4 regions of the Aquitalea sp. FG25 genome follow, and region 1 is predicted to be linked to each of the others. Evidence: predicted binding sites of a transcription regulator. Region 1 holds the regulator's gene; each other region holds the start of a gene.
The links. Region 1 encodes sigma-54, which starts transcription at its own class of promoters, with help from an activator protein. Its sites were predicted from a motif close to CTGGCACGCTTCATGCTT; they were not measured.

Region 1 (7,416 bases):
TTGGACAGTCCAGCGCCAGGCGCGGGCAATCCAGTTGATCCAGTTGGTGAATCAGGGTCAGCCACTTGGAATCGAGCGGACGACTGAGACCGATGCCAAACAGCCCATCAATCAGCAAGGCGGGAGTGGGGGCATCGGCTGCAAGCTGCTGTAAGGGAATGCCACCGGCACTGCGCAAGGCCAGATAGGCTTGCTGTGCCTGTGGGCTGGCAGGCATTTGCGGCATCAGGATATCGACGCTGTAGCCCTCCTGCATCAGCAGCAAGGCCGCGTAGAGGGCATCGCCGCCATTATTGCCGGGGCCAGCGGCCACCAGAATGCGCGCAGCCGGTGGCAGATGCTGTCGGGTCCATGCCGCTGTGGCGCGTGCTGCACGCTGCATCAGGTCAAGGCCCTGCAATTCGGCCTCTATCTCCAGGCGGCGCAAGGCCGGCAGACTCCACAATGCATCTTGCAGCATGTTTTACTCCTTGGCGGGTTCTCCCCAGCGCGGCATCAGGTGGTGTGGGACACGCAACTGGTCGAGGATACGTGCCACCACAAAGTCCACCATGTCGTCGACGCTGGCTGGATGGGTGTAAAAACCAGGTGATGGCGGCAGGATGACAGCACCAAGCCGTGCCAGTTTCAGCATGTTTTCCAGGTGGATAACCGATAGCGGGGTTTCCCGTGGCACCAGAATAAGCTTGCGGCCTTCCTTGATACTGACATCGGCAGCACGTTCGATCAGATTGTCGCTCATGCCATGGGCGATGGCTGCCAGTGTACCCATTGAGCAAGGGCAAACCACCATGGCGTCCGCCGGATTGGAACCTGATGCTACCGGAGCAAACCATTCTTCCCTGCCGAAGACGGCCAACTGCCCGGCTTGTGCTCCGCTCCGTTGCTGCAGCCATTGTGCAACTTCTGCAGGGCGCGAGGGCAGGTGTAAGTCCATTTCCTGCTTGGCGACAACTTGGGCGGCTTGGGAGTACAGCACCCAGACGCGTATGCCGGCGCTGACGAGCTGATCGATCAGGCGCAAGCCATAGGGCAGGCCAGAGGCACCGGTAAGGGCAACGGTGACGGTTTGGGGGGTTTGCATCAGTATTTCCATGTGCTGTCAGCTGGCTATTCCGTGCTGCCTGCCAGCAGGCAGATCAGGATTCGCGGAATAGCTGACGATGGCGAATCAGAACCTGTTCGGCCGGAAAGGCGCGCGACAGTTGTTCGGCAATATAGACCGAACGGTGCTGGCCACCGGTACACCCGATGGCGACGGTCAGATAGCTACGGTTTTCACGGCTGAATTCGGGCAGCCATTTGGCAATCATGCGCCTGATGTCTTCGGTCATTTCTGCCACCAGCGGTTGCTGACCGAAAAAGTCGATGATGGGCTGGTCGCGTCCGGTGAAGGGGCGCAGCGCCGGATCGTAGTAAGGATTGGGCAGGCAGCGTACATCAAACACAAAGTCGGCATTAAGCGGTACGCCGTGCTTGAAGCCGAAGGATTCGAAAATGATGGTGAGCCGGCTGCTGTCTGCTTCCACCAGCTGCTTGATAGCGCTTTTCAGGGCATTGGCAGATAGCTCGCTGGTATCAATGCGGATACCCATTTCCTGGATGCTGGCCAGCAATTCCTGTTCGAGCTGAATGCATTCTTCCACGGTAGCACCAATCCCCGACAGTGGATGGCGACGGCGGGTTTCGGAAAAACGCTTGACCAGGGTTTCCGGCTTGGCCTCCAGAAACAGCAATCGTACATCGACGCGCTGCTGGCGCAGCTTGTGTACTTCATCCGGCAATGCGCCCAGTGAGGGGCTGGAACGGGTATCTACGCTGATGGCAATTTGCTTGTAGCCATAATCGGCATAGAGCGACATGGCTTCATGCAGCATGGTGGCCGGCAGATTGTCGACGCAGTAGAAGCCGGAATCCTCCAGGGCGCGCAGGGCGATGGACTTGCCGGAGCCGGACAGGCCGCTAATCAATATCAGGCGCATTTTCCTGATCCCTGAGGAAGTTGGTGTGGCGTTCAATGAATTCACGGGTGCTGTCGATGCCGCGCAGCTGCAAGATGTAGTTGCGCACTGCAGCTTCAACCAGAACCGCCAAGTTGCGGCCAGCAGCAACCGGCAATACCACCTTGCGCACAGTGACGCCGATGATGTCCTGGGTTTCCGACTGGATATTCAGCCGGTCCAGTGCCTGCATTGCCTGATCGTTGGCCTTGACCAAGTGAATAATCAGTTTTAGCACTTTTTTCGGGCGAACTGCAGTTTCACCGAATATGGTGCGGATGTTCAGAATGCCCAGGCCACGCACTTCCAGAAAGTCGCGTAGTAGCGGCGGGCAGCGGCCTTCCAGGGTTTCCGGGCCGATGCGATAGAGTTCAACGGCATCATCCGCCACCATGCCATGGCCACGGGAAATCAGCTCCAGTGCCAGCTCGCTCTTGCCCATGGCCGAGTCACCCATAATCAGCACGCCGATTTCCAGCACATCGAGAAAAACCCCGTGCAGTACGGTGGATACCGCCAGCGCGCGGGCCAGATAGATGCGCAGCACATCCATCAGGTAGGGGCTTTCCAGCGGTGTGCTCATCAGCGGCACATTATGGGTGTGACAGTAATCGCGCAGCAGCTTGGGTACTTGCTGGCCATTGGCCACCATTACCACCGACATGGTCTTGTGGAACAGCTGGTCCAGCGCCGTCTTGGCCGCTGACTGTTCCAGCCGGTTCAGGTAATCGACCTCAGCCAGGCCCAGAACCTGGACCCGGTTGGGGTGGATGAAGTTGAGGTGGCCTACCAGCGCCAGCGTTGGGCGTTGTTCGTCATTGCCGATGGGGCTGTCCGCGCCGCCGGTTCCTGCAACCCAGGTCAGGTTAAGCTTTTGCTGATTGTCCTGATACAACCGGCGCACGGTAATGCTAGGCATTGTTGGTATTCCATCCGGTAAGCAGCTGGTACAGATCGGCACGCGATGGCGCACTCAGCAGTTGCTCACGCAATTGTTTGCTGGAGAAAAGCTGGGCCAGTTCGGACAGAACCTGCAGGTGCAGATCAGTTGCCTGCTCCGGAACCAGCAGCACAAACAGGCTTTGCACGGGCTTGCCGTCCGGGGCGTCGAAAGGAATGGGGTTTTTCAGGCGGATGAAGACGCCTGCGGCTTCCTTGAGCCCTCTCGCCCGGCCATGCGGAATCGCCACGCCTTGGCCCAGGCCGGTGGAACCCAGTTTTTCCCTGGCGAACAGGCAGTCGAAAATTTCACTGCGCGCAATGCCGTGGGTATTTTCGATAAGGAGGCCCACCTGCTCGAAGACACGTTTCTTGCTGGCGACATCCAGGTCCGGAAGAATGTGGTCCTGTGTCAGGATTTTGCCAATCAGGCTCATAGGAATGTATGCACACGGCGACAAAAACTGGCCAATTCTACGTTGCCTTCAGCAAAATGAAAAAGGCTCCGTGCAAATAAAAACGGGAACCCGTTGGGTTCCCGCATCGTAGGTCAGGTGATTACAGGGATGCTTCCGGCTGAACTTGCGGCGTTACGCGATGTTCGCTCTGTTTTTCCTTGTGCTTGAGTACCTGTCGATCCAGCTTGTCCATCAGCGCATCGATGGCAGCGTACATGTCGGAGTCGGTGGCTTCTACGTGGATATCCTTGCCGGAAAGGTGAACGTTGACTTCTGCTTTCTGCACCAGCTTGTCCACCGACAGGGTGACGGTGACGTCGATCACGTGATCGACGTGGCGGGTGATACGTTCCAGCTTGCTTTCCAGAAATTCACGGATTGCCGGGGTTACTTCGAGGTGGAGACCGGTTACTTTGAGGTTCATACCCTAACTCCTTCTTGTGTTGACTGCCCGGTCGGGTCGGCCGGGCGAGCGGATATTCTTCAAGACACGCTTTACAGTGCCTTGCGCAGATTGACCGGCGGTATCTGCATAGCTTCACGATACTTCGCAACGGTGCGTCTTGCAACCTGTATCCCTTGCTTGCCCAGTTCGTCGGCAATGGCGCTGTCCGAAAGTGGCTTGGCGGTGTTCTCGCCATCGATCATGCGACGGATATGGGCCTTGATGGCTGTGGCTGAGCATTCGCCGCCGCTGTCGGTTTCCAGTGCACTGCCGAAAAAGTATTTCAGTTCGAACAGGCCGCGCGGGCAGAGCAGGTATTTCTGGGTGGTGACGCGTGACACTGTGGATTCATGCAATCCCAGCTCGTCTGCGATGTCGCGCAGGATGAGCGGGCGCATGGCCACTTCACCGTGTTCAAAGAACGCTTGTTGCCTTTCGACTATAGCTTCTGACACTTTCAGAATGGTGTCAAATCGTTGCTGGATGTTCTTGACCAGCCACTTCGCTTCTTGCAGGCGACCGGTCAGTTCACCTGCCGTACTGCGGTTTTCCGACAGCATCTGGGCGTACAGCTGATTGACGCGTAGTCGCGGTACGGCTCCGTTGTTGAGTTCTGCCACCCAGTGGCCCTTGCGCTTGCGTACGGTGACATCGGGAATGACATAGTGCACATCTTCACCGCCAAAACCGGCAGCGGGGTGGGGCGTTAGCCGGGAAATCAATTGCTGGGCCTGACGGATGGCTTCGTCATCTGCACCCAGTATGCGTTTGAGGCGGGTGTAGTCCCGATTGCCGAGCAAACTAAGGTGTTCTGCCACGATCTTGCGTGCCAGGGCATGGCCAGGCTCTTGCTGTGGCAGGCGTGCCAGCTGCAGACTCAGTGATTCGGCCAGGCTGCGCGCGGCAATGCCTGCTGGGTCGAATTGCTGCAGCAGGCGCAGGCCAACCATCAGTTCGTCGCTTTCCAGCTCCAGTTCTAGTGGCAGATTACTGGCCAGTTCTTCCAGGTCGATGGTGAGAAAACCGTTGTCGTCCAGTTCTTCAATCAGCAGCTGCACGATGGCCTGATCCCTGGTGGGCAGCGTCAGCTCTCCCAGCTGGGCCAGCAGGTGTTCGCGCAGGCTGACCGGGCAGGGGACATTCAGCATGGGGTCGAACTCATCGTCACCGTCGTTGCGTCGGCTGCCGCTGCCCCAGTCGGTCAGCTCGCCGCTGCTTTCGTTGTGGCTGTCATTGTCGCTGCTGTCCGATGCTGGCGTGGTTGATTCTTCGTTGCTGCTAGCGGATTCGGTGGCGGGGCCTTCTTGCGCGGGCAGGTCATCGCCGCGTTCCAGCATGGGGTTGTCCAGCAGGAAGCGTTCTACCTCGGTTTGCAGGTCGAGCGTGGACAGCTGCAGCAGCTTGATTGACTGTTGCAGTTGCGGGGTGAGGGTGAGTTGCTGTGAAACCCGGAGCTGTAATGATTGTTTCATGGTTTACAGGTGGAAGTGCTCGCCCAGGTACACCTGGCGCACTTTCTCGTTGTTGACCAGTTCTTCCGGTTCGCCGGATGCCAGTACCGAGCCATCGCTGATGATGTAAGCCCGGTCGCAGATACGCAGGGTTTCCCGGACGTTGTGGTCGGTGATCAGTACGCCGATGCCACGCTGTTGCAGGAAGGTGATGATTTTCTGGATGTCGATGACGGCGATCGGGTCAACGCCGGCAAAGGGTTCATCCAGCAGGATGAAGCGCGGACGGGTGGCCAGTACCCGGGCAATTTCCACCCGGCGGCGCTCGCCACCGGACAGAGATAGCGCATTGCTTTCCCGCAGGTGGGCGATGTTGAGGTCATCCAGCAGCAGGCTGAGCTCCTGCTCCAGCATGTCTCCTTTGTAACCGGCAATTTCCAGTACGGCGGTGATGTTTTCTTCCACCGTCATCTTGCGGAAGATGGAGGCTTCTTGCGGCAGGTAGCCAAGGCCAAGGCGGGCGCGCTGATGGATGGGCAGGTGGGTGATGCTGCTGCCATCCAGCGTGATTTCACCTTCATCGGCACCGATCAGCCCGACAATCATGTAAAAGCTGGTGGTTTTGCCGGCACCGTTGGGGCCAAGCAAACCGACGACTTCGCCGCTCTGAATCTGCAAGGCGACGTCTTTGACCACCGTACGTTTTTTGAAGCGCTTTTTCAGCCGCTCCACTTTAAGGATGCTGGGGCCAGTCATTGCGCACTTCCGTCGGTTTTTTTGGCGGCAGGGCTGTTGTCCCTGGGCTTGGGCTGGATGATGGCGGTGACGCGGCCACCATTGCTGCTGGCTCCGCTGCTGACGTCATACATCTCGGTTTCGGTGTTGTAGGTAATCACATTGCCGATGACCAGGTCGTTGCCGCGTTTGACGCGGGCGTTGCCGGTCAGTACTGCGGCGTGGGTGACGGTGTTGTAGTCCAGCTGGTTGGCCTGGCCTTCGATCCACTCGTTTTTGCCGTCCATTTTCTGGCGGAAGACCACCTGGCGGCCAGTGGCTTGCATGGTCTGGTTACCCTGCTTGTCCTGAGTGACGGTGGCGCGGTCGGCATTCAGCTTGAGTGTCCCCTGAATGATGATGACATTGCCTTGCCATACCGTGACGCCCTTGAGCTGATCGAGATTACCTCGGTCAGCGCTGATTTCGATGGGTTTATCGCGGTCAGCCTTTTCCGCATGGGCAGTCTGGAGAGCGCACAGGCCTAGCGCCAGCCAGGCCAGTCGGATGAAGCGGCGGCAGTTATTTTTCATAAGTGACCTTTGCATTGGACAGCAGTTGCAACTGGCCGGCCTGCTGTTCGTAGATGAAGCCGACGGCGCTGCCGGTCGACTTGCCGTAGTAGAAGTGGGTGAGGGCTGCAGACTGGGCGATATGGCGTACGGTGTCGATACGCATATTGCTGCTGAGTACACGGGTTTCCTGCTGCGTGCTGGTGGCAGGCTGGATCAGTGTGACTTTCTTGTCGAACAGCACCTGTTTGGTTTTGCTGTTGAACCGACCGCTCTCGCCGATGGCGTGATAGGCCAGTGCGCCGTTCTTGTAGCTTTGCAGGTCTGGTGCTTCGAAATACGATTCGGTGCGGTCAGGGTATTGCCACATGCGGCTGGCAATCAGCTTCTCCTGCAGCATTCCCTTGGGGTCGAAGCGGGTGGCCATGACGTTTTCGGCCACCACTTCCGGCTTGTTGGGGTCAAGTTCGCGTTTGTTGGGCTGCCAGCGTGACACGGCGTCCAGCCAGACGGTGAGCAGGCCGGTAATCAGCACCAGCAGGATGGGAAACAGACGGTGCGAACGGATCATGCCATGTACCGGGCCAGGATGGCGTCAAAGCTGCCCTGTGCCTGCATGATGAGCTCGGCCAGTTCGCGCACTGCGCCCTGCCCGCCGGGAAAACCGGTGACATAGTGCGCGTGCTGGCGCACCAGGGTGGGGGCGGCCGGCACGGCCACGGCCAGGCCGACGCGGCGCAGTACCGGCAGATCGATGAGGTCATCGCCGATGAAGGCGCATTCTTCCAGATTGACGGCGGCTTGTTCCAGCAGTTGGTTCAGGGCTTCTTGCTTGTT
Region 2 (7,416 bases), on a different contig from region 1:
CAGCCGGTTGCGGCCATGAATGCCGCCGGTAATTTCCCCGGCACATAGCAGGCCGGGCACCTCGGTCTGGCCGTTGCCGTCGATGATGACGCCGCCGTTCTGATAGTGCAGGGTGGGGTAGATCAGCATGGGTTCGCGGCTGGGGTCGATGCCGCATTTGTCGGCCAGGTGCTGCAAGGCAGGCAGGCGCTGCGCCAGCGCCGGCCCCAGTGCGCGGGTATCGAGAAACACGCCTGACTGTCCATCGCGTTCGATGCCGCGTCCGGCGGCACATTCGCGCAGAATGGCGGCGGTGACGATGTCGCGCGGGGCCAGTTCGTCGATAAAGCGTTCGCCCAGCCCGTTTACCAGCAGCGCGCCGCCGGAACGGGCGGCTTCGGAAATCAGCCCGCCACGCAGGCGCTGTGGCCAGGCCACGCCGGTGGGGTGGTACTGGAAGGCGTCCATGTCACGCAAGCCGGCACCAAGACGGTAGGCCAGTACCAGCCCGTCTGCGGTGGCGCCGTAGTGGTTGGAGGTGGGGAAGTCCTGCAGATGCAGCCGACCGCAGCCGCCGGTGGCCAGAATGGTCTGGCGGGCGGATACCACGATGAAGCGCTGGTATTCCAGGTCGTACAACACCGCACCGGCACAGCTGCCGTCCTCGTGTGATAGCAGCTCTACCACCGGGCAGCGGTTGAGCAGGGTGATGGCCGGTTCCAGCTCCACGGTTTCGCGCAGCACGCGCATCATTTCCAGCCCGGTGTAATCGCGATAGCACAGAATGCGCGGCTGGCTGCAGCCGCCCGCCTGCTTGTAACGTAGCCTGCCGCCATCTTCCTGCGGCTCGTCCAGGTCAAAATGCATGCCCAGTTCGATCAACCAGCGGATGACGCCGGGGGCATCGCTGGCCATTTGTGCCAGCAATTGCGGGTTGGCACAGTTGTGACCGCCGCGCATGGCGTCGTCGTAGTGTTGCTGCGGGCTGTCGCTGGCCGCCAGTGCTGCCTGGATGCCGCCTTCAGCCATCACGGTATTGCTGTCGCCCAGGCGCAGCTTGCTGGCCAGCATTACGTCGGCACCGCTGCGGGCGGCAGTCAGGGCGGCAGCTGAGCCAGCACCGCCACCGCCTATTACCAGTACGTCGGTGCTGCGTTGTTCGGCACCGGCCAGGTCAAAGCCGTCGATCAGCGCATTGCTTTGTAGCAGGGCGGCCAGGCGTGGGTGGCAGGGCTGGCCACGGCTGGGGCCAATGTGTAGCAGGGTGCTGGCATTGTCGGCATTGTCGGGATGGTACTGGGCCAGCAAGGCGGTGCGGGATAAATCAGCCGGGCGCAGTGGAGGTGTGTCGTGCGCTTGCAGATTGGCCAGGGCCTGCAGATAGGGAATGGCGCTGCTCATGCTTCGCTCCTTGTGTTGCCTGCCTGGGTGTTGATGGCCATTTCGCCACGCGCTTGTTGTTCCAGCCGACGTAGCAGATCGCCCGGACGCAGGTTCTGGATGGCTTGGGCGCGCCGCAGGTATAGGCCGACATGATTGGGGCGGATGTTTTCCGGGCAGGCCAGGGTGCACAGATTGCACATGATGCAGGCATCAAACAGCGCTGCTGCTGCTTGCAACTGGCCACTATTGGCCAGGGCAATGCCTTGCTGCACCGGGATATGGCGCGGACAGGCGCGGTCGCAGCCGCTGCAGTGCCGACACTGGGAGATTTCCGGGAAGGTTTGCTGCAGTTGCGGCAGCGCCTGCCAGCCGTCGCGCAAGTCGTGCGGCCGGTAGCGGTGCACATGATCGGGCAGGTAGTAGTCGATAAAGCTGACCTGCATGCCGTCTTCCACCACGGTTTCGCAAGCCAGGCGGGTTTCGGCACCGCGCTCACCCGCCTTGCGGACCAGGCAGCGGCAGGAGCCGCACACGCCCTGGCCCATGCAGCCAATATTGGCGGTCAGCGCTTCTTCGCCTTGCAGGCGGGTGTGCAGGATGGAGTTGCCGGGCTCTGCGTCCACCACCTTGCCATCGATGCTGATGCGGATGGTTTCACTCATGGGATTTCCTTTGCTGTGCTTGTGCGCATTCGCCTGCCTGATGCTGCGGGCGTAATGGCCTGTCCGTTGGCAGGGTCTTTGCAAGGAGCGTGCCATGGCGCTGGAAATATCCATCCCATTGAAATCAAAGGAAAAATCTGATTTCTGCTTGAAATGGCGGCGCTGTAGCGTCGGAATTCCGTCCATTTGCCATGGCCGAATGGACGGAAATGCTGTCGCGCGGCAAGGCCGGGGAGGCTGGGCTGGGTGATTTGAAAAAGTACGGATTTCCGTACTTTGTGGCGGGCGGATTCGCGGCTATCCGCACTTGCCAGCTGGCCTGCTTAATATTTGTCAATAAAAACAAAGGGATGGGTGTGTTTTGTCGTGGCACGGGGCTTGCTCTGCACTATCGAGACAATCATTACATACAGAGATGAGGAGCAAGACCATGTGGGGAACCATGAGCACAGCACTGCTGCCAGTGGTGCTGTTGATGATGCTGGGCTGGTTTGGTGGCCAGCGCGGCTATTTCCGCCAGGCGGATGTGGGGGTGATGGCGACGCTGGTGATGCGCTATGCCTTGCCGTGTTCGCTGTTTATTGGCGCTCTGAAAACGCCGCCAGAGCGTATCCAGAACCTGCCATTCATTTTGTGCATGGCCTTCGGCTTTGTTGGCACCTATGTTATCGCCTTGCTGGCTGGGCGTTACTACTATCGGCAGGGGTTAAAAAGCAGCGCCATCCAGGCCCTGGTGTGCACCTTTCCGGATATGGCCTATTTTGGCGCGCCCATTCTGCAACAGGTATGTGGCCCGCAGGGTTTCATCGCCGTGCTGATTGGCAATCTGATCACCAGCTTTGTCATTCTGCCGCTCACCATTGTGCTGTGCCGCTGCGGCGAGATGTCGGATGCCGGTGCCGATGACGGTGTGGTGACCATGCTCAAGCAAAGCCTGGTGAAAACCCTGTCCAACCAGATTGTCTGGCTGCCTATCCTGGGGGTGATTCTTAGTTTCAATCACCTGCATCTGCCTGCTGCGGTACAGGAAAGTGTGGACATGCTGGCCAAGGCGGCTGGCGGGGTATCGCTGCTGGCGCTGGGCCTGATGTTCTGTGGCGAGAAGCCCAGCTTCAACGGCCACGTGGTGGGTAATGTGGCGATGAAGAACTTCCTGCAGCCGGTGTTGATGTTTATCGGCATCCTGCTGTTTGGTGTGGATGCGGACTTTGCCCGCCAGGCCTTGATTGTTGGTGCCGTGCCTACCGCCATTGCGGCATCGATGTTTGCCGTGCGTAACCAGACTTATGCGCTGCATGCCTCGCATTCGGTACTGGTGGGAACGGTGGTGGGTGTATTTGGCGAGGCGGCGCTGATCTACTTTATGGTGTAGGCCAGATGCGGCCAGCCTGCCCGCATAAGGCTGAAGCGTGAAGAACAAGGCCCGGCAATGCCGGGCCTTGTTCTGTGTGTAGCGCACGGGGTGCGAAGCGGGTGGACGAGCTGGTGCGGAGTGTCAGTGCTGCGGTGACAGCTTGAGAAACAGCAGTCGTACCAGCAGGTAGGTGGCGGCATTGCCCACCGTCATCAGCAGTAGCACGGCAGGCAAGGACAGGGTGTCGATTGCGGCCAGCGGATTGCTGCCCAGTTGACGGGCCAGCAAGGAGGAGCAGATCAGGCTGAGCAGCAGTTTGAAGGTCATGGCAGCAGCTTTCCGTAATACAGGTGCCGCCTGTATTGCAAAAGCCATGCCTGGATTTGATTTTTCAAGCCATTGAAAAACAAGGATGTTTTATCGGCCTGTGTGGGTAATCGTCGGCTTGCCGTATTTTGCGGTACGGAAATCCGTCCTTATGCTGCTGCTTGGGCTTGCAGATGAAGCAGGATGCTATGCCCGCCATGCAGGATGTCGTCGCCAATGGCCGCCGCTGCCGCCGGGCCGTCATGCTGACGGATGGCAGCCAGCACCGGGTAGTGGTAGTCGATCATGTCGCTGCCGCCTTGCTGATACACCGCAGCAATCAGCGGCCCCATCTGCAGCCAGATGCGGTAGAGGATGCCCTGCAGGAAGGGCAGGCCGGCAATCTCCACCAGGGCAAAGTGAAACTGCTGGTTTAGTTCGCAGCCCAGGGCAATGTCCTGCGCGGTCATGGCTAGGGCATTGCGACGGATGATGTCTTCCAGTCTGGCAAGGGCGCTGTGGTCTGCCTTGTGCGCGGCAGTTTCGGCAGCCAGCCCCTCCAGCCGGATACGGATGGCACGGATTTCCAGATAACGCGCCACCGTCATGTGGGGTACGCGGATGTCGCGTGGCGACTGCATGGTCAGCGCCTGTTCCTGCACCAGCCGCAAGATGGCATCGCGCACCGGGGTGACGCTGGTGCCCAGTTGTTCGGCCAGATCGCGGATTTTCAGCCGTGCTCCCGGCTGCAAGCGGCCTTGAATCAGCGCATGGCATAGCAGCTGGTACACCGTGCTGCCCAGATTGTCGTGTTCCAGTGTGTCCAGTTGGTAGTCCATGGGAAGAGGGGGCAAGTGACGGCAAAGCCGCATGGTAGCACTGCACTTGCCAGATTGAAATGCAGCAAATATGATGCATCATAAATTCGACTGACCAGGATAGGGCTGACGGTGCTTGCCGCTTCTGCCCTTGCTACAGGAGTGCCTTCATGTCCCACCCCACGCGCTACATGCTGTTGACTGGCGCCAGTCGCGGCATTGGTCATGCCACGGTCAAGCTGTTTCAGGAACACGGCTGGCAGATTTTCACCGTGTCGCGCCAGCCGTTTTCCGAGGCCTGCCTGTGGCCGTCGGCGCGGCAAAGCCATGTGCAGGCCGATTTGTCCGACCTCTCTTGCCTGGACGCGCTGATTGCCGAAGTGAAAAGCCGCCTGCCAAATGGCGAACTGCACGCACTGGTAAACAATGCCGGCATCTCGCCCAAGGGGCCGCAGGGTGAGCGGCTGGGCATTCTGGCCAGCGATGTCGACGTCTGGAGCCGGGTGCTGAATGTGAACCTGGTGTCCACCGCCTTGCTGGCGCGCGGGCTGTTTGACGAACTGAAAAAAGCGCAGGGCTCCATTGTCAACGTCACCTCCATCGCCGGTTCGCGCGTGCACCCGTTTGCCGGGGTGGCTTATGCCGCTTCCAAGGCCGGGTTGGCGGCGCTGACGCGCGAGCTGGCGCATGAGTTCGGCCCGCACGGCATCCGCGCCAATGCCATTGCGCCGGGTGAAATCGACACTGCCATCCTGTCACCGGACACCGCCCGCATTGTGGAGCACGATGTGCCGATGCACCGTCTGGGTACACCGCACGAAGTGGCCGAAGCCATTTACTTTCTCTGCTCCGGCCATTCCTCCTACATCAATGGCTCGGAAATCCACATCAACGGAGGCCAGCATGTCTGAAGCCGTGTCCCCAGCCGTGTCCCAAGGCGTGATCGACCAGTTGTTTTCCACCCTGGCTGCGCCGGTGGAATGTTGCGAAGCCACCGCGCTGCTGTGGCAGCACTATGGCCTGCGTGGGGTGGCCAGCCCGCTCAATAGCGAGCGCGATGCCAACTTCCACATCCGTGGTTACGACGGGCGCGAATATGTACTGAAGCTGACCCATCCGGCAGAAGACCGGGCGGTGACTGATTTTCAGAGCCGGGCGCTGCTGCATGTGCTGGCACGTGACCCGACGCTGCCGGTGCCGCAGCTGCTGCCACGCAGCGATGGCCAGCCCTATGGCGTGGTGAACATGGCCGATGGCAGCCAGCGCGTGCTGCGCCTGCTCAGCTATCTGGGCGGTCAGCCCTTGCACCAGCTGGTGCGCAGTGCGGCGCAGCGCCGCCATCTGGGCCAGACCCTGGGCCGGCTGGACAATGCCCTGCGGGATTATGCGCATCCTGCGGCACATCATCCGCTGTTGTGGGATATCCAGCATGCCGAGCGGCTGCAGCCGCTATTGGCGGAAACGCCGGACAGCGCGCAAAAAGCGGTGCTGAGCGATTGGCTGGTGCATTTCATCCAGCAGGTACAGCCCGTGCTGGCAGGCTTGCGGCGGCAGGTGATTCATAACGACCTCAACCCGCACAATGTGCTGGTGGACCCGCAGGATCAGGTCACTACCGTGGGCTTGATCGACTTTGGCGACATGGTGGAGGCACCGCTGATCAACGAGCTGGCGGTGGCCTGTTCCTATCAGCTGTCCAGCAGTGAAAATCCGCTGGATAGCGCGGGGGATCTGGTGGCGGGCTACCACGCGGTTTGCCCGCTGCTGGCGGAGGAAATCAGCATTCTGTACGCGCTTATCCTTACCCGCCTGTGCATGACCGTCACCATCACCGGCTGGCGTGCCGCACGTTATCCGGAAAACCGCACTTACATCCTGCGCAACAACGCGCTTAGCTGGGACGGTCTGCAGCGCCTGTCCGCGCTGGGAAGCGCCCGCGCCACCGACTATTTGTTCCAGCTGTGCCAGATGAAAGGACAAGCATGAACCCGCCCGATCAACGCATGGTGAACGCCTTTGACCCGGCCACGGCCAGCAACTTGCCTGCGCGTGAACAGGCACTTATTCAGCGTCGCCAGCAGGCGTTGGGCCAGGCTTACCGCCTGTTCTACCAGCAGCCCTTGCATGTAGTGCGTGGCGAGGGGGTATGGCTGTACGACGCCGACGGCCAGCGCTATCTGGATGTTTACAATAATGTCGCCTCGGTAGGGCATAGCCATCCGCAGGTGGTGGCGGCCATTGCGCAGCAGGCGGCAGTGCTCAACACCCATACCCGTTATCTGAACGACGGCATTGTCGATTACGCCGAGCGCTTGCTTTCCACGCTGGCCTTGCCCGGCTATCAGGCCATGTTTACCTGCACCGGCAGCGAAGCCAACGACCTGGCCTTGCGCCTGGCAGGCAGCGTTACCGGCGGGCAAGGGGTGATCGTTACCGGGCATGCCTATCACGGCGTTACCAGCAGTATTGCCGCCTGCTCGCCAGCGTTTGGTGATGGGGTGCCGCTGGGGCCGCATGTCCGTACCGTGGCCGCGCCGGATGGCTATCGCGGTAATCCTGATGCGGTGGCTGCAAGCTTTACCCGCGATGTCGCGGCCGCCATTGCCGACCTGCAGCGCCACGGCATCCAACCGGCTGCCTTGCTGGTGGATACGCTGTTTACCAGTGATGGCGTGTTTGCCGATCCGGCTGGTTTTCTGCACGGTGCGGTGGATGCCATCCATGCGGCTGGTGGCCTGTTCATCGCCGACGAGGTGCAAGCCGGTTTTGCCCGCAGTGGCAGTCATTTCTGGGGCTTTCAGCGCCATGGCGTGGTGCCGGACATCATTACCATGGGCAAACCGATGGGCAACGGCCACCCGCTGGCCGGGCTGATGGCGCGCGCCGATATCATTGATGCTTTTGGCCGTCAGGT
Region 3 (7,416 bases), on a different contig from region 1:
CTGCAACACATCCTTCAAAGGCATGAAATACGCTCCGTCATACCAGCCCATCCGGTGCGAATGGGATTGCCTGGTCTGATCGATAAAAACACGGTTTACAGGCGCGCCAGCGCCTGCTCCACCGTGACGATGTCGGCAAAGCGGTCAGCCAGCACCAGCTCGGTTTTTTCCCGGATTTCGTCTGCACTGAACAGCTTGCCGCTATGCGGATGGCGCATAGCAAAGGTGAGCGTGGCTTCACTGACAAAATCCACGGCATAACCCAGGTCGGACGCCACCCGGGTGGTGGTTTCACAGCACTGCTCGGTGCGGATGCCGGACACCAGCAGCTTGCTGATGCCGCGCTCGGCCAGCCAGGGCTGCAGGCCGGAATCCAGCATGGCATTGTGCACGTGTTTGATGAAGATGGCATCCGGCGCGTCCGGCAACCACGCCATGGGGCGCACCCAGCCGGACGCCGCAGCAAATGGGCCATCGCCATCTTCGTGCAGCACATACAGCACCGGCACCCCGGCAGCCCGCGCCCCGGCGATCAGCGCCAGCAGCCGCTGGCGAAATACTGGCAGCGCCGACGCATCCCAATAATCACGCTGCAAAAACGAATCCTGCACATCAATCACCAGCAATGCTGCCTTGTCCATGTCCATGCTCCGGTTCAGATCATGGACACAGTCTAGCGCCACCAGTAGCCATGCCAGATGCTGCTTGCAGACAAGATGCTGCCAAATCCGGACATTGTTTTCAGCTTACAGCAGCGTCGGCCAGGCATGACGGATTTCATCCAGCAGCAGCCACAAGGCAGTCCCCCCCATCAGTACGCCCATCAGCAGGTTAAACAGCAGCAAGGCCGGGGCAGCGCTGAGCAGATGACGCAAGCGCTCGCCCATCCAGGCCCACAGGCTGATACAGGGCAGATTGACCACGGCAAAGATGACGGCCAGCAGCAAGGCGGCCCCCACGCGTGCGTCGGTATCCGCCGGCATAAACAGGATGGCGGCATTAAGCACCATCACCCAGGCCTTGGGATTCACCCACTGGAACATGGCTGCCGCCAAAAAGCGCATTGGCTTGCCGTTTTCCCCGCCCTCCGGCGCGGCGGAACGGGCAATCTTCCACGACAGCCATAACAGATAGAGACAACCGGCCACGGCCAGCGGCAAGCGCGCCACCTGCACCCATTGCAGGACCCATGCCAGCAGGCTGGCAGTGATGAACACCTGGACCGCACAACCGATGCTGATACCCAGCATGTGCGGCAAGGTGCGGCGAAAACCGTAATTGACACCGGAAGTGGCCAGCATCAGGTTGTTGGGACCGGGCGTGATGGACATCACACCCACATAGGACAGCAAGGCGACTTCCAGCATGTCAGGGCTCCTCATGGCGATGCATCAGCCGGTTTGGTGATGCGCTTCCATCATGCTAAGGCGGGAGCGGCACAGGGTGACAGCCGCAACAATCTACTATTGTCACGGTGACAGTTGCAGATTTACCCAAACTGTCACCACAGACTATGATGAGCACTGTCACTGTCGCCAGCAGCCGTGCTGCGGCATTGTTAATCCTTGCCCTGCCTTGCCCGGAATACCCGCCATGCCTCCAGAAAGCCTGCCCCGCAGTACCGCCGCCGGTGCCACCCTGTACCAGCAACTGGCGGAAGACCTGTCACTGGCCATTGCCCGTGGCACCCTGCCGCCCGGCTCGCGCCTACCCTCGGTACGGCGCACCTCGCAAAGCCGGCAACTGAGCCTGAACACGGTGGTGGCGGCCTATCGGGTACTGGAAGACCGTGGGCTGATAGAAGCGCGTCCCCAATCCGGCTATTACGTGCGGGCGCGCCTGCCCTCACCGGCAAGGCCGGTGATGACCCAGAGCAGCTTGGCCAAGCCCACGGAAAGCAAGGTGCTGGATCTGATCGGCGCAGTGCTGGATGCCCAGCAGATGCCCGGCTTTATCGATCTGGCACTGGCCTGCCCGCGCGGCAGCGACTTCTACCCCGGCAACAAGCTGGCACGGCTGATGGGGCAGATTCTGCGCCGCCAGCCCGGCATGGTCAGCACTTATGCATTGCCACCCGGCTCGGAGCGGCTGCGGGTACAGATTGCCCGCCGCAGCATGGAGCTGGGCATGGCCTTGCAAGCGGAAAACATCATTCTCACCAATGGCTGCATGGAGGCATTGCAACTGGCACTGCGTGCCGTCACCAAGCCGGGCGACGCGGTGGGGCTGGAATCGCCCACCTATTTCAACCTGCTGCCGCTGTTTGCCAGCCTGGGCCTGAAGGCGGTGGAGATTCCCACCGACCCGCAGCACGGTCTGTCGGTGGATGCGGTGGAGCTGCTGCTGTCCGAAGGCCGTATCAGCGCGCTGGTGGCCATGCCCAATGTGCACAATCCGCTGGGCTGCAGCATGCCGCTGGAAGCCAAGAAACGGCTAGCACGGCTGGTCAATCAATACCAGGTACCGCTGATCGAGGACGGGCTGTATGCCGAATTGCAGTTTAGCGATACCCAGGCCCCGGCGGCCAAGGCCTTTGATGAGGACGGCTGGATCATCTTCTGCACCAGTTACACCAAGACGCTGGCACCGGATTTTCGCATTGGCTGGATGGAAGGGGGGCGCTTTGGCGCGGCGCTACGCAAGCTGAAGTTTGCTTCTTCGGTGGCCCAGCCCATGGTGCTGTCCGAAACATTGGGCGCGTTTCTGGAATCCGGCGGCTACGACCACCACCTGCGTGCGCTCAAGCGCCATTACGCCCAGCATGTGGAAAAGGTGCGCGGCCTGATTGCCCGCCACTTCCCGCCCGGCACCCGTGCCACCGACCCCGCTGGCGGCTTTTTGATCTGGCTGGAACTGCCGGAAGGCTGCGACAGCGTAGCGCTGTTTCACGCCGCCATAGCCGAAAACATCAGCATCATGCCCGGCCCGCTGTATTCACCCGGTGGCCGTTACCGCAATGCCATGCGCCTGTCCTGTTGCTACCCGCTGGACGAGCGCTATGTTGCCGCCCTCACCCGCGTGGGCATGCTGGTACAGCAGCAACTAAACCGCTAGTCCGCCCTCCACCCGCTCCACAGCATCAGCCGCGTGGCCGCTGCCGGGTTTGGCTGGGGGTTTCGCCAAACAGGCGGCGGTAGTCGTAACTGAAATGGCTGGGGGTGGCAAAGCCCCAGTCCTCGGCCAGTTGCTGGATGCTGTCCTGCCCGGACAAGGGCGAGCGCAGCAAACGGCGCACCTGATTCAGCCGGAGCGCGCGCAAGAATGGCAGCGGGCTCATGGCGGTGACTTCCTGAAAACCGTTTTGCAGAGTGCGGCGTGTCACGTGTAATTCCCGGCACAAGCCTTCCACCGTCAGCCATGTCTGCGCCGGTTGCAGCGCGCGCTGGCGTGCTTGCTCCACCCACTGCCAATGGCGCTGGCTGCTGCCATCGCGCCGCGACAGCGACTGCGCGCCTGACTGTGACAAGGCCAGCAACAAGGCATCTACCGAACAATCCAGCAATAGTTGCCGCCCTATGCTGTCCGGCGTGTGCCGGGCCAGCGCCAGCAGTTCGGCTATCTGCCCGCACAGGGTATGGTGGCTGGCTGGCGACAGGCAGACCGCCGCCGTTTGCAGCCAGTGCGCTGGCAAATCATGCCCAAACAGTTGCTGATGACGCTGCGCCAACACCTGCTGCTCCAGCACGATGCCATAGATGGTGAAGTCGTCCGGGGTACGCAGGGTAAAGTCGCTGCCGCCCATCGCCACCAGCACGGCAGCGGGCGGTACGCTGCGGCCATGAAAGCGCAGCCGCTCGCCACTGTCCGGTGCCGGGATGCCAAACCAGATGGCACCCTGCCACGGCTGGCATTGCTGAAAGGTTTCCCGTGCCGAATATTCGCGGAACACCTGCAAGCGCCCCAGGCACAGCTCATCCAGCCGCCCGGAAAAGCGGCCACAGGAAATCTGCGCGTACTCCTGCTCCCAACCACTGATGAAGGCGGCCTGATCGGCAGCATCATCCGCCAGCCGGGTAACAATCTGCAGGGACTGGCCATGTGTCAGCGGGTCCATCTGCGGCTCCCTGAAATCGTTGATACACAAGGCATTAGCAAGAAGCACACCAGCTTTGCCGCCGCTTTTTTGCGCCATGGCTATCGTAAATCGGCAAATTCCCTGCCTCGGTGCATGCCAGGCCTGGCCATGCCTCATCACGGTGCCGGAATACCGCCAGAACCGTGCCACCACGCACCGTCAGCAATCATGCGCCAGGCACGACTCTTGCACAGCCCCATCTGCCGGCTACTGCGCCAGCCCGGCAGGCAGCAGCAGGGCCGGTTTTGTTTTCCGATTTCCGATAACGCCCGCCGCCACACCCTGCCTAGCATGCTTGTCAGGCCCCGGAGCTACTGCACCGGGCAGGGAGAAGTGAGTTAAAAAAGAGGAAATGTCATGAGCAACAGCAATCACGGCCTGGCGCGCAAGCTAGGCGGCTGGCAACTATGGGGGATCGCCGTCGGGCTGGTGATCTCGGGTGAATATTTCGGCTGGAGCTATGGCTGGGCGCAGGCCGGTACGCTGGGCTTTCTGCTCAGCTCCATCTTTGTGGCCATCATGTACACGGCCTTCATCTTCAGCTTTACCGAGCTGACCACCGCCATTCCACATGCTGGCGGGCCGTTTGCCTATGCGCGCCGCGCCTTTGGCCCGGTCGGTGGCTTTATTGCCGGCTTTGCCACCTTGTGCGAATTCGTGTTTGCCCCGCCAGCCATCGCACTGGCCATCGGGGCCTATCTGAACGTGCAGTTTCCCGAATTGAGCGCCAAGTGGATTGCCTGTGGCGCCTACATCGTGTTTATGGCGCTGAATATTGTTGGCGTCAGCGTGGCAGCGGCCTTTGAGCTGGTGGTCACCCTGCTGGCCATCTTTGAACTGCTGCTGTTCATGGGCGTGGTGTCGCCGGGCTTTAGCTGGGACAACTTCACCCACCACGGCTGGGCCGGTAGCGACAGCTTCAGCCTGAGCGCCATCGGTGGCATGTTTGCCGCCATTCCGTTTGCCATCTGGTTCTTCCTGGCCATTGAAGGCGCGGCCATGGCTGCTGAAGAAGCCAAGGACCCCAGCCGCACCATTCCGCGCGCTTATGTAGCCGGCATCCTCACCCTGGTGGCACTGGCCATGGGCGTGATGATCATGGCGGGTGGCGCTGGCGACTGGAGCAAGCTGGCCAATATCAACGACCCGCTGCCGCAGGCGATGAAGCTGATCGTAGGCAGCAACAGCGGCTGGCTGCACATGCTGGTATGGCTGGGCCTGCTGGGGCTGATTGCCAGCTTCCACGGCATCATCATGGGTTATTCGCGCCAGATCTTTGCCCTGGCCCGTGCCGGTTATCTGCCGCCGATGCTGGCGGTGATCCACCCGCGCTTCAAAACCCCACACCGCGCCATCATCGTGGGCGGCCTGGTTGGCATTGCCGCCATTTTCAGTGACGACCTGATCCAGATTGCCGGTCAGCCGCTGACCGCCAACATCGTCACCCTGTCGGTATTCGGTGCCATCGTGATGTACATCGTGTCCATGCTGGCGCTGTTCAAGCTGCGCCGCAGCGAACCCACCCTGGCCCGCCCGTTCAGCGCCCCGGCCTATCCGCTGCTGCCGGGCCTGGCGCTGGCCTGCGCCGTGGTCTGCCTGGTGGCAATGATCTGGTACAACCAGCTGCTGGCGCTGATTTTTGCCGGCAGCCTGGCCGTGGCTTATGCCTACTACCTGCTCACCCACCGTCAGCGCGCAGCCGCCGCCAGCGATGTGCTGCTGGAAGGCAGTGATGCCGCACGTCTGAAACCGGCTGTGGCCAGCAGCAAATAACAGAAAGGCGGGGTGTGTGCGGCACACCCCGGCAAGCCATGTCCTACGCCATTACCATCGGCCCGCGCCGTTACCGTTTCGATGATCTGAAAACCCTGCTGGCCCGCGCTACGCCTCTGCGTTCGGGCGACCAGCTGGCCGGGATTGCCGCCAGCAGCGCCGAGGAGCGCGTGGCCGCCCAGATGTGTTTGGCCGACGTACCGCTGCGTACCTTTCTGAACGAAGTACTGATTCCCTACGAGCAGGATGAAATCACCCGGCTGATCATTGACAGCCACGATGGCGCGGCCTTTGCTGCCATCAGCCACCTGACAGTGGGCGGTCTGCGTGACTGGCTGCTGTCCGATGCCGCCAGCAGTCATGCACTGGCCGCCGTCGCCCCCGGCCTGACGCCGGAAATGGTGTCCGCCGTCAGCAAGCTGATGCGTAATCAGGACTTGGTATGGGTGGCCAGCAAATGCCGGGTGATCACCCGTTTTCGCAACACCCAGGGTCTGCCCGGCCACATGGGCGTGCGCTTGCAACCCAACCATCCCACCGACGACGCGCGCGGCATTGCCGCCGCCATGCTGGACGGCCTGCTATACGGCGCGGGCGATGCGGTGATCGGCATCAACCCGGCCAGCGACAGCCCGGAAGCCATCCACACCATGCTGGCGATGATGGACGAAGTGCGTCAGCGCTATGCCATCCCCACCCAAAGCTGCGTGCTGACCCATGTCACCAGCACGCTGGAGCTGATCCAGCGTGGCGCGCCGGTAGATCTGGTATTCCAGTCGATTGCCGGTACCGAAAAAGCCAACAGCGGCTTCGGCATCAATCTGGCGGTGCTGGGCGAGGCGCAGCAAGCGGCGCAACAACTGCGTCGCGGCACGGTGGGCGACAACGTGATGTATTTTGAAACCGGCCAGGGCAGCGCGCTGTCGGCCAATGCCCACTGGGGAGTGGATCAGCAAACCTGCGAAGTACGCGCCTATGCCGTGGCGCGGCATTTTTCACCCTTGCTGGTGAATACCGTGGTGGGCTTCATCGGCCCGGAATACCTGTACAACGGCAAGCAGATTATCCGCGCCGGGCTGGAAGACCATTTCTGCGGCAAGCTCTTGGGCCTGCCCATGGGTTGCGACATCTGCTACACCAATCACGCCGAAGCCGACCAGGACGATATGGACAGCCTGCTCACCCTCTTGGGCACAGCTGGCATCCACTTCATCATCGGCGTGCCGGGGGCCGACGACATCATGCTGGGTTACCAGAGCACGTCGTTTCACGATGCGCTCTACCTGCGCCAGTTACTCGGCTTGAAGCGCGCACCGGAATTTGAAGACTGGCTGGAGAGCATGGCCATTACCCGTGCCGGCAAGCTGCAGGCACAGGACCGCCAGCACGCCCTGTTGCAACTGATGGAGACCTTGTAATGAATGCGCCCCTCACCCACAGCAGTTTCAGCCCGATTACCGAAGACAGCTGGCAGGACCTGGCCAGCCACACCGTGGCACGCGTTGCGCTGGGCCGGGTGGGTGCCAGCCTGCCCACCCGCGAGACCCTGCGCTTTGCCCTGGCCCACG
Region 4 (7,416 bases), on a different contig from region 1:
CGTATGCAGGAAGGCTTGAACTCGCTGATGCAGATGGCCAAGACCAGTGCCGCGCTGCAACTGCTGACCGATCATCAACTGCCTTTCATCTCGGTGCTGACCGACCCCACCATGGGTGGCGTCTCTGCCTCGTTTGCCTTCCTGGGCGACGTGGTGATTGGCGAGCCGGGCGCGCTGATCGGCTTTGCCGGCCCGCGCGTGATCGAGCAGACCGTGCGTGAAACCCTGCCGGAAGGCTTCCAGCGCTCGGAATTCCTGCTGGAAAAGGGTGCTATCGACATGATCGTTGATCGACGCGAACTCAAGCGCAAGATTGCCGAACTGGTCGCCATGCTGCAAAAGCAGCCTGCTGTCGCCTGAACGATCAGCGTCCAAGATCAAGCCGCTTCCTCTGGAAGCGGCTTTTTTCATGCCCGCCAGCTGTGCTAGGCTGCCGACACGCCTTGCCCTCACCACGATAGAAAGCCGCACCGTGCTCACCGCCTCCCAGTTGACCAGCTTGCAGGACATCTTGCCCGCCGAGCGTATTCACCTTGATGCCGACACTTGTAAGCGCTATGGCCAGGACTGGACGCGCTACACCACACCGCAGGCAGCTGCCATCGTTTTTCCGCTCAGTATCGACGAGGTGCAGGCCGTGGTGCGTTGGGCCAATGCGCAGCGGGTGGGCATTGTCCCCTCTGGTGGCCGTACCGGGCTGTCTGGTGGTGCAGTCGCCACACAAGGCGAGGTGGTGGTGTCGCTGGAGCGCATGAACCGCATTGACGGTTTTGACCCGCTGACGCGCACCGTGCGCTGTCAGGCCGGAGTGGTCACTGCTGCCTTGCAGCAGTTTGCCAATGAGCAGGGCCTGTATTACCCGGTGGACTTTGCTTCCAGTGGCTCCAGCCAGATCGGTGGCAATATCGCCACCAACGCCGGCGGTATTCGCGTGGTGCGTTATGGCATGACGCGCGACTGGATTGCCGGCCTCACGGTAGTGACCGGCAGCGGCGACGTGCTGGAGTGCAATCTGGGCCTGGCCAAGAACAATAGCGGCTACGACTTCCGCCACCTGTTCATCGGTTCGGAAGGCACGCTGGGACTGATTGTGGATGCCACAGTGCGGCTGACGGAGCTGCCGCCCGCCACAACGGTGATGCTGCTGGCCATACCGCGTTTGCCAGACATCATGGCGGTATTTCATGCCTTTCGCAGCGCACTCACCTTGCAGGCTTTCGAGTTCTTGTCCGACCTGGCTTTGACACATGTTCTGGCTGCGGAAAAAGTCGGCCCGCCGCTGGCCGAGCGGCAGCCCTTCTATGTGTTGCTGGAACTGGAAACGCCAGGGCCGAATGAGGCAGAGCAGGTGTTGCAGCAGTTTTCACACTGTATGGAACAGGGCTGGGTGACTGACGGGGTGATGGCTCAGTCGCAACAGCAGGCCAGGGCGCTATGGCGCTTGCGTGAAGGCATCAGTGCGGCCATCACGCCGCATACGCCGTACAAGAACGATATCTCGGTGCTCATCAGCCGTCTGCCGGATTTTGTGTCCCGGCTGCAAGCCTTGCTGGCAGAGGATTACCCGGATTTCGAGGTGCTGTGGTATGGCCATATCGGCGATGGCAATCTGCATATCAATGTGCTGAAACCCGCAGCTTGGGCATTGGAGGATTTCCGTCACGCTTGCGAGCAGGTGAATGAACAGGTATTTGCCCTGGTGGCGGAGTTTGCCGGAAGCATGTCAGCCGAGCATGGCGTGGGTTTGCTCAAGCGCGATTATCTGGCGGTGACACGCTCGGTCGAAGACATTGCGCTGATGCGCGGGGTGAAGGCCGTGTTTGATCCAAACGACATCATGAATCCGGGCAAAGTGCTGGCTTGATGGTTTTGCTTGTGGGCGTTGGTCATTGCATGGCAGTAGCGGGATATTCTCATGGTATTTTTATTCGAAATATCGCCCGTTTATTACTGATAAAAATTATATATAAATCAATAAAAACAATTGGTTGTGTATGTTTCTTGCGCTGGAAAATTGAGTGAATGCTACTCGTCAAGAAAGCCGGGCTCTTTTGCGCGATTTTGCCTTTTTTCTAGGCAGTGGCAGCAAGTAACTCACAGCAAAAGACTTTTTTTATTTGTTCAGTACTTATCCACAGAGTTATCCGCTGATTGCTGTGGATAATTGCAGCCCGCTGCAAGGGCGTGACCATGGCCGACTGGCCACAACCCTTGGCAGGCAACGGTTTCAGTCGGCCTGTGCGCTGCTCTCCAGCGCTTCCAGCTCTTCTTGCAACAGCATCCAGTCTTCTTCCACCTGTGCCAGCTCACTGCTCACCACGCCAAGGCGTTTGACGGCTTCGGCCAGCTTGCTCTTGTTGGCATCGCTGTAAGCGTCTTCACCGGACATGAAGGCATCCAGCTGGTTCTTCTCGCTGCTTAGCTGTTCCAGCTGCTTCTCCAGCTTGGTCAGCTTGCTTAACAGCGGCTTTTTCAACTGGGCCAGTTTCTGGCGGGCTTCAGCTTCCTGGCGCTTCTGCTCCTTGCGATTGACTGCCTGGGCATCGCCGCTGGACGGTTTGTTGCCTTCTGCCAATTGGGCCAGCCGCCACTGGCGGTAGTCTTCCAGATCGCCATCAAACGGCTTGACCGTGCCGTCGCTTACCAGCCAGAACAGATCGGTGGTGGATTCCAGCAGGCTGCGGTCGTGCGAAACCACAATCAGCGCGCCGGAGAAGTCCTGCAGCGCCAGCGTCAGCGCATGGCGCATTTCCAGATCCAGATGGTTGGTGGGTTCGTCCAGCAGCAAGAGATTGGGCTTTTGCCACACGATCATCGCCAGCGCCAGGCGGGCTTTTTCGCCACCGGACATCGGGCCGACCAGATCCGTCGCGCTGTCGCCACGGAAATTGAAACCACCGAGAAAGCTGCGTAGCTCCAGCTCGCGAGCGGTGGGGGCCAGTCGCTGCATGTGCTGCAAGGGCGATTCGTCCTCGCGCAGGGTTTCCAGCTGGTGCTGGGCGAAATAGCCAATCTTCAGCGTTTGCGCCTTGATCAGTTCTCCCGCCTGAGCCGGCAGGTCGCCAGCCAGCAGTTTCACCAGCGTGGATTTACCGGCACCGTTTACCCCCAGCAGGCCGATGCGGCTACCGGCTTCCACTGACAGCGACAGGCCGCGCAGGATAGTGCTGCTGCCATAGCCAATGTCCACCTTGTCCAGCCGCAGCAGCGGGTTGGGCAGGTTGTCCGGGCTGTCGAAGTGAAAATCAAACGGCGAGGCCACGTGGGCCGGGGCAATACGTTCCAGCTTTTCCAGTGCCTTGACCCGGCTTTGCGCCTGCTTGGCTTTGGTGGCCTTGGCCTTGAAGCGGGTGATGAAGGATTCCAGATGGGCGATCTGGCGTTGCTGCTTGTCAAACTCGCCTTGCTGGCGGGCCAGCTTTTCCGCGCGCATGGTTTCAAACTGGCTGTAATTGCCGGTGTACAGCGTCAGGGTCTGGTTGGCCACCTCTGCGATGTGGCTGCAAATGCTGTCGAGGAAATCACGGTCATGCGAAATAATCAGCAAGGTGCCCGGATAGCTTTGCAGCCAGTCTTCCAGCCAAAGCACGGTTTCCAGATCCAGGTGGTTGGTGGGCTCGTCCAGCAACAGCAGGTCGGAGCGGCACATCAGCGCCTGGGCCAGGTTCAGCCGCATGCGCCAGCCACCGGAGAAACTCTTGACCGGGTTGCGGTGCGCTTCCACGGCAAAGCCCAGGCCGGTCAGCAGCTTGGCCGCGCGGGCTGGGGCCGAATACGCCTCGATACGGGCCAGTTCGCCATGCAGATGACCAATGGCACTGCCATCGTCGCGCGCTTCGGCGGCGGCCAGTTCGGCTTCCAGCTGGCGCAATTCCTGATCGCCATCCAGCACATAGTCGATGGCGGCGGTGTCCAGCGCCGGGGTTTCCTGTGCCACGTGCGCCATCACCCACTGCTTGGGAATGTCGGCATCGCCGCCATCGGCATGTAGTTCTCCCTTGAGCAGGGCAAACAGGCTGGATTTGCCTACGCCATTGGCACCGACCAGGCCGGTTTTGTAACCGGGATTCAGGGTAAGGCTGGCGTTGACCAGCAATTCTTTCAGGCCGCGACGCAGGCTGAGGTTTTTCAGTTGGATCATGATCGGGTTGTCGAGCCGACGCAGCAGGCTGCGCCGACGGAAGATTAGGCTGCGGGGAGGGTGGACAGATCCCAGCGCGGTTTGATGGAGTAGCTGCCTGGTGTGGTGGCGTGTTGCAGGCGCATGGCACCGGCAAAGGCAATCATCGCGCCGTTGTCAGTACACAGTGCCAATGGCGGGTAGAACACCTCCAGCTTACGGCGGCTGGCGGCCTGATCCAGCGCGGCACGCAGCTGCTTGTTGGCGCCCACGCCGCCTGCTACCACCAGCTTTTTCATGCCGGTCTGCTTGAGGGCCTTGAGCGATTTGCTGACCAGTACGTCAACAATGGCCTCCTGAAAGGCGCGGCAGATGTCTTTGCGCGTCTGTTCATCGATCTGGCCGTGTTCGGCTTCCACCTGCTTGCTCAGTGTCAGCACGGCAGTCTTCAGGCCGGAGAAGCTCATGTCCAGGTTGTCGCTATGCAGCATCGGGCGTGGCAGGTTGAAGCGTGTCGGGTCGCCTTGCTCGGCCAGTTGGGACAGCAGTGGGCCACCGGGGTAGGGCAGGCCCAGCAGTTTTGCCGTCTTGTCGAAGGCCTCGCCAGCAGCGTCATCCAGGGTTTCGCCCAGCACTTCATACTGGCCGATGCCGCGCACGGCCATCAGCTGGGTGTGGCCGCCGGAAACCAGCAGGGCAATGAAGGGAAATTCCGGGCGTGGATCGGCCAGCAAGGGTGACAGTAGATGGCCTTCCAGGTGATGTACGCCAATCACCGGAATGTTCAGCCCAAAAGCCAGCGCATTGGCCACACTGGCCCCCACCAGCAGCGCGCCGCCAAGGCCAGGACCCTGGGTGAAGGCAATCGCATCCACATCGGCCAGGGTTTTGCCGGCATCGGCCAGACAGGCTTCGGTGAGTGGAATGACACGGCGGATATGGTCGCGGCTGGCCAATTCGGGTACTACGCCACCGTATTCGGCGTGCATGGCCATTTGTGTATGCAGTTGGTGGGCAACAAGGCCCGCCGTGAGGTCGTACAGTGCAACGCCGGTTTCGTCGCACGATGATTCGATTCCAAGTACCAGCATGATGGCTTTATAACAGGGCAATCTTTCCATTTTACCGGCTAATCTTTGTCTGCCCAAATCGAGAATGATAGTCTGTGGCGATCTGGCGCATCGGCGCGCAACAAAACAGGAAGGGACAGGCAGTGAAAGCAAGGCTGAAATGGGTGGATGGCGTGTGTTTCATGGGCGAGAGCGGCAGTGGTCATGCCGTGGTGATGGATGGTGCGCCGGAAGGCGGCGGCCGCAATCTGGGGCCGCGCCCGATGGAGCTGCTGCTGCTGGGCACGGCAGGTTGTACCAGCTATGACGTGATTTCCATCCTGAAAAAGTCGCGCCAGCACGTGACCGACTGCTGGGTGGAAATGGAAGCCGAACGCGCTGATACCGAACCCAAGGTGTTCACCAAGATTCATTTCCATTTTGTGGTAACCGGGCGTGATCTCAAGCCCGAGGTGGTGGAGCGTGCCATCAAGCTGTCGGCGGAAAAATACTGCTCGGCTTCCATCATGCTGGGCAAGACTGCCGATATCACGCACGATTTTGAGGTGCGTGGGAACTGAGACAGCGCCAGGGCACGTAGTGTGCCCTTTGTTCACGGTCAGACCAGGCCACCGATGCCATCCGGTGTCGGCGGCCTTGTTTTTGCCGGTGGCGGCAGCCGGTAGCGCTCAGCGGCAAAACTTGCCGCTCTGTACGTTCAGGCCTGGTGATGGGTGCCGCTTTGCGTGTGTGCCAGTCAATAAAATCAGGCATCTACGGATTTTTCTATGGCTGGCATGATTCCTGCTAAAGATCGGGACGCATTCAGGGAGAAACGGTCATGTTGGACAAGATTGGCAAGGAATTTGATTTTCAGCAGCGGGCGCTCAATTTGCGCGCTTACCGCCAGGAAGTCATTGCCAGCAATATCGCCAACGCCGACACCCCCAATTACAAGGCTGTGGATTTTGATTTCAAGCAGGCATTGCAGTCGGCACAGGGTGGTCAGAGCAAGCTGGCGATGAATGTAACCGATGCCCGTCATTTGCCGGGCGATGCTGCTGGCGCTGCCGGCAAACCCTCGGTGCAGTATCGCAATGCCGTGCAGCAAAGCCTGGACGGTAACACGGTGGATATGGATGTGGAGCGTGCGGCCTTTGCCGATAACGCGCTGCAGTATCAGTCCACACTGACCTTTCTGAGCAAACGCATTTCCAGCTTGAACAGCGCCATCACCGGAGGTCAGTAAGCATGTCGCTAGCCAATATCTTCGCCATTTCCGGTTCTGCGCTGACGGCACAATCCATGCGGCTTAACGTGGTGGCCAGCAATATCGCCAACGCGGAAAGTGCCACCAGCTCCACCGGTCAGCCCTATAAGGGTCGCCATGTGGTGTTTACCGCATTGCCGGTGAATGCATCGCAGCCGCAGGTGGCTGGCGTGCGCGTGACTTCCATCGTGGAAGACCAGACGCCACCGCGCCTGAAGTATGACCCCAGTAATCCTCTGGCGGACGAGAAGGGCTATGTCAACATGCCCAATGTCAATCCGGTCGAGGAAATGTCCGACATGATTTCCGCTTCGCGCTCGTATCAGACCAACGTGGAAATGATGAATACCGCCAAGAGCCTGCTGCAGAAGACCCTGCAGCTAGGCCAGTGATGAAAGGCCAGTGCCATGACCAGCTCGGTTAATTCCTCGTCGTCCAATCCGTATGCAATATTGAATGGCAATTCCAGCGGTACCGGCTCGACCAATGCCAACACCGACACCAGTGCGCAGGGCATTCAAGACCGCTTCCTGAAGCTGCTGGTAACCCAGCTGCAGGCACAGGACCCCATGAATCCGATGGACAACAGCCAGATCACCAGCCAGATGGCGCAGATCAGCCAGGTGTCCGGCATGCAGACCCTGAATACTGCCATGCAGAGCCTGGTGCAGTCGCAGGCAGCCAATCAGTCGCTGATGGCGGCTTCCATGATTGGCAAGCAGGCGCTGGTGCCGGGCAATGCGCTCAATATGACCAGCGGCAGCTCGGTACAGGGTGCGGTAAGCCTTAGCGGCGCAGCCACCGACTACACCGTCAGTATTGCCGACGCCAATGGCAACGTGGTGGACACCCTCACGGTAAAGAGCCCCAGCAGCGGCCTGAACTCTTTCAACTGGGATGGCACGGATGCCGATGGCAAGTCGTTGCCCAGTGGTAAGTACACCTTCAGCGCCAAGGCCACCAGCGCCAGTACCACG

Region 2: ACODR9_RS00935 (4Fe-4S dicluster domain-containing protein) is a predicted target of sigma-54. The motif match lies at 2,103-2,120, and genes of this name have one in related genera.
Region 3: eat (ethanolamine permease) is a predicted target of sigma-54. The motif match lies at 4,157-4,174, and genes of this name have one in related genera.
Region 4: flgB (flagellar basal body rod protein FlgB) is a predicted target of sigma-54. The motif match lies at 5,962-5,979, and genes of this name have one in related genera.

What each region holds. Positions count from the first base shown of each region.
Region 1 covers NZ_JBMDJV010000023.1:26,978-34,393, forward strand. Annotated here, with positions in the region: gene ACODR9_RS18490 (NAD(P)H-hydrate dehydratase) at 1-460, opposite strand, end outside; gene ACODR9_RS18495 (flavin prenyltransferase UbiX) at 464-1,084, opposite strand; gene rapZ (RNase adapter RapZ) at 1,140-1,982, opposite strand; gene hprK (HPr(Ser) kinase/phosphatase) at 1,963-2,919, opposite strand; gene ptsN (PTS IIA-like nitrogen regulatory protein PtsN) at 2,912-3,376, opposite strand; gene hpf (ribosome hibernation-promoting factor, HPF/YfiA family) at 3,498-3,821, opposite strand; gene ACODR9_RS18520 (RNA polymerase factor sigma-54) at 3,893-5,314, opposite strand; gene lptB (LPS export ABC transporter ATP-binding protein) at 5,318-6,049, opposite strand; gene lptA (lipopolysaccharide transport periplasmic protein LptA) at 6,046-6,600, opposite strand; gene lptC (LPS export ABC transporter periplasmic protein LptC) at 6,590-7,150, opposite strand; gene ACODR9_RS18540 (KdsC family phosphatase) at 7,147-7,416, opposite strand, start outside.
Region 2 covers NZ_JBMDJV010000001.1:206,649-214,064, forward strand. Annotated here, with positions in the region: gene ACODR9_RS00930 (FAD-dependent oxidoreductase) at 1-1,380, opposite strand, end outside; gene ACODR9_RS00935 (4Fe-4S dicluster domain-containing protein) at 1,377-2,024, opposite strand; gene ACODR9_RS00940 (hypothetical protein) at 2,216-2,443, shown strand; gene ACODR9_RS00945 (AEC family transporter) at 2,467-3,396, shown strand; gene ACODR9_RS00950 (hypothetical protein) at 3,520-3,705, opposite strand; gene ACODR9_RS00955 (GntR family transcriptional regulator) at 3,855-4,523, opposite strand; gene ACODR9_RS00960 (SDR family NAD(P)-dependent oxidoreductase) at 4,673-5,413, shown strand; gene ACODR9_RS00965 (phosphotransferase) at 5,406-6,488, shown strand; gene ACODR9_RS00970 (aspartate aminotransferase family protein) at 6,485-7,416, shown strand, end outside.
Region 3 covers NZ_JBMDJV010000014.1:4,132-11,547, reverse strand. Annotated here, with positions in the region: gene ACODR9_RS13495 (EamA family transporter) at 1-24, opposite strand, end outside; gene ACODR9_RS13490 (isochorismatase family protein) at 96-641, opposite strand; gene ACODR9_RS13485 (LysE family translocator) at 747-1,367, opposite strand; gene ACODR9_RS13480 (aminotransferase-like domain-containing protein) at 1,594-3,054, shown strand; gene ACODR9_RS13475 (helix-turn-helix domain-containing protein) at 3,080-4,054, opposite strand; gene eat (ethanolamine permease) at 4,433-5,848, shown strand; gene ACODR9_RS13465 (ethanolamine ammonia-lyase subunit EutB) at 5,887-7,266, shown strand; gene eutC (ethanolamine ammonia-lyase subunit EutC) at 7,266-7,416, shown strand, end outside.
Region 4 covers NZ_JBMDJV010000010.1:77,107-84,522, forward strand. Annotated here, with positions in the region: gene accD (acetyl-CoA carboxylase, carboxyltransferase subunit beta) at 1-360, shown strand, start outside; gene ACODR9_RS10800 (FAD-binding oxidoreductase) at 410-1,864, shown strand; gene ACODR9_RS10805 (ATP-binding cassette domain-containing protein) at 2,228-4,141, opposite strand; gene tsaD (tRNA (adenosine(37)-N6)-threonylcarbamoyltransferase complex transferase subunit TsaD) at 4,186-5,211, opposite strand; gene ACODR9_RS10815 (OsmC family protein) at 5,334-5,750, shown strand; gene flgB (flagellar basal body rod protein FlgB) at 6,011-6,418, shown strand; gene flgC (flagellar basal body rod protein FlgC) at 6,421-6,831, shown strand; gene ACODR9_RS10830 (flagellar hook assembly protein FlgD) at 6,847-7,416, shown strand, end outside.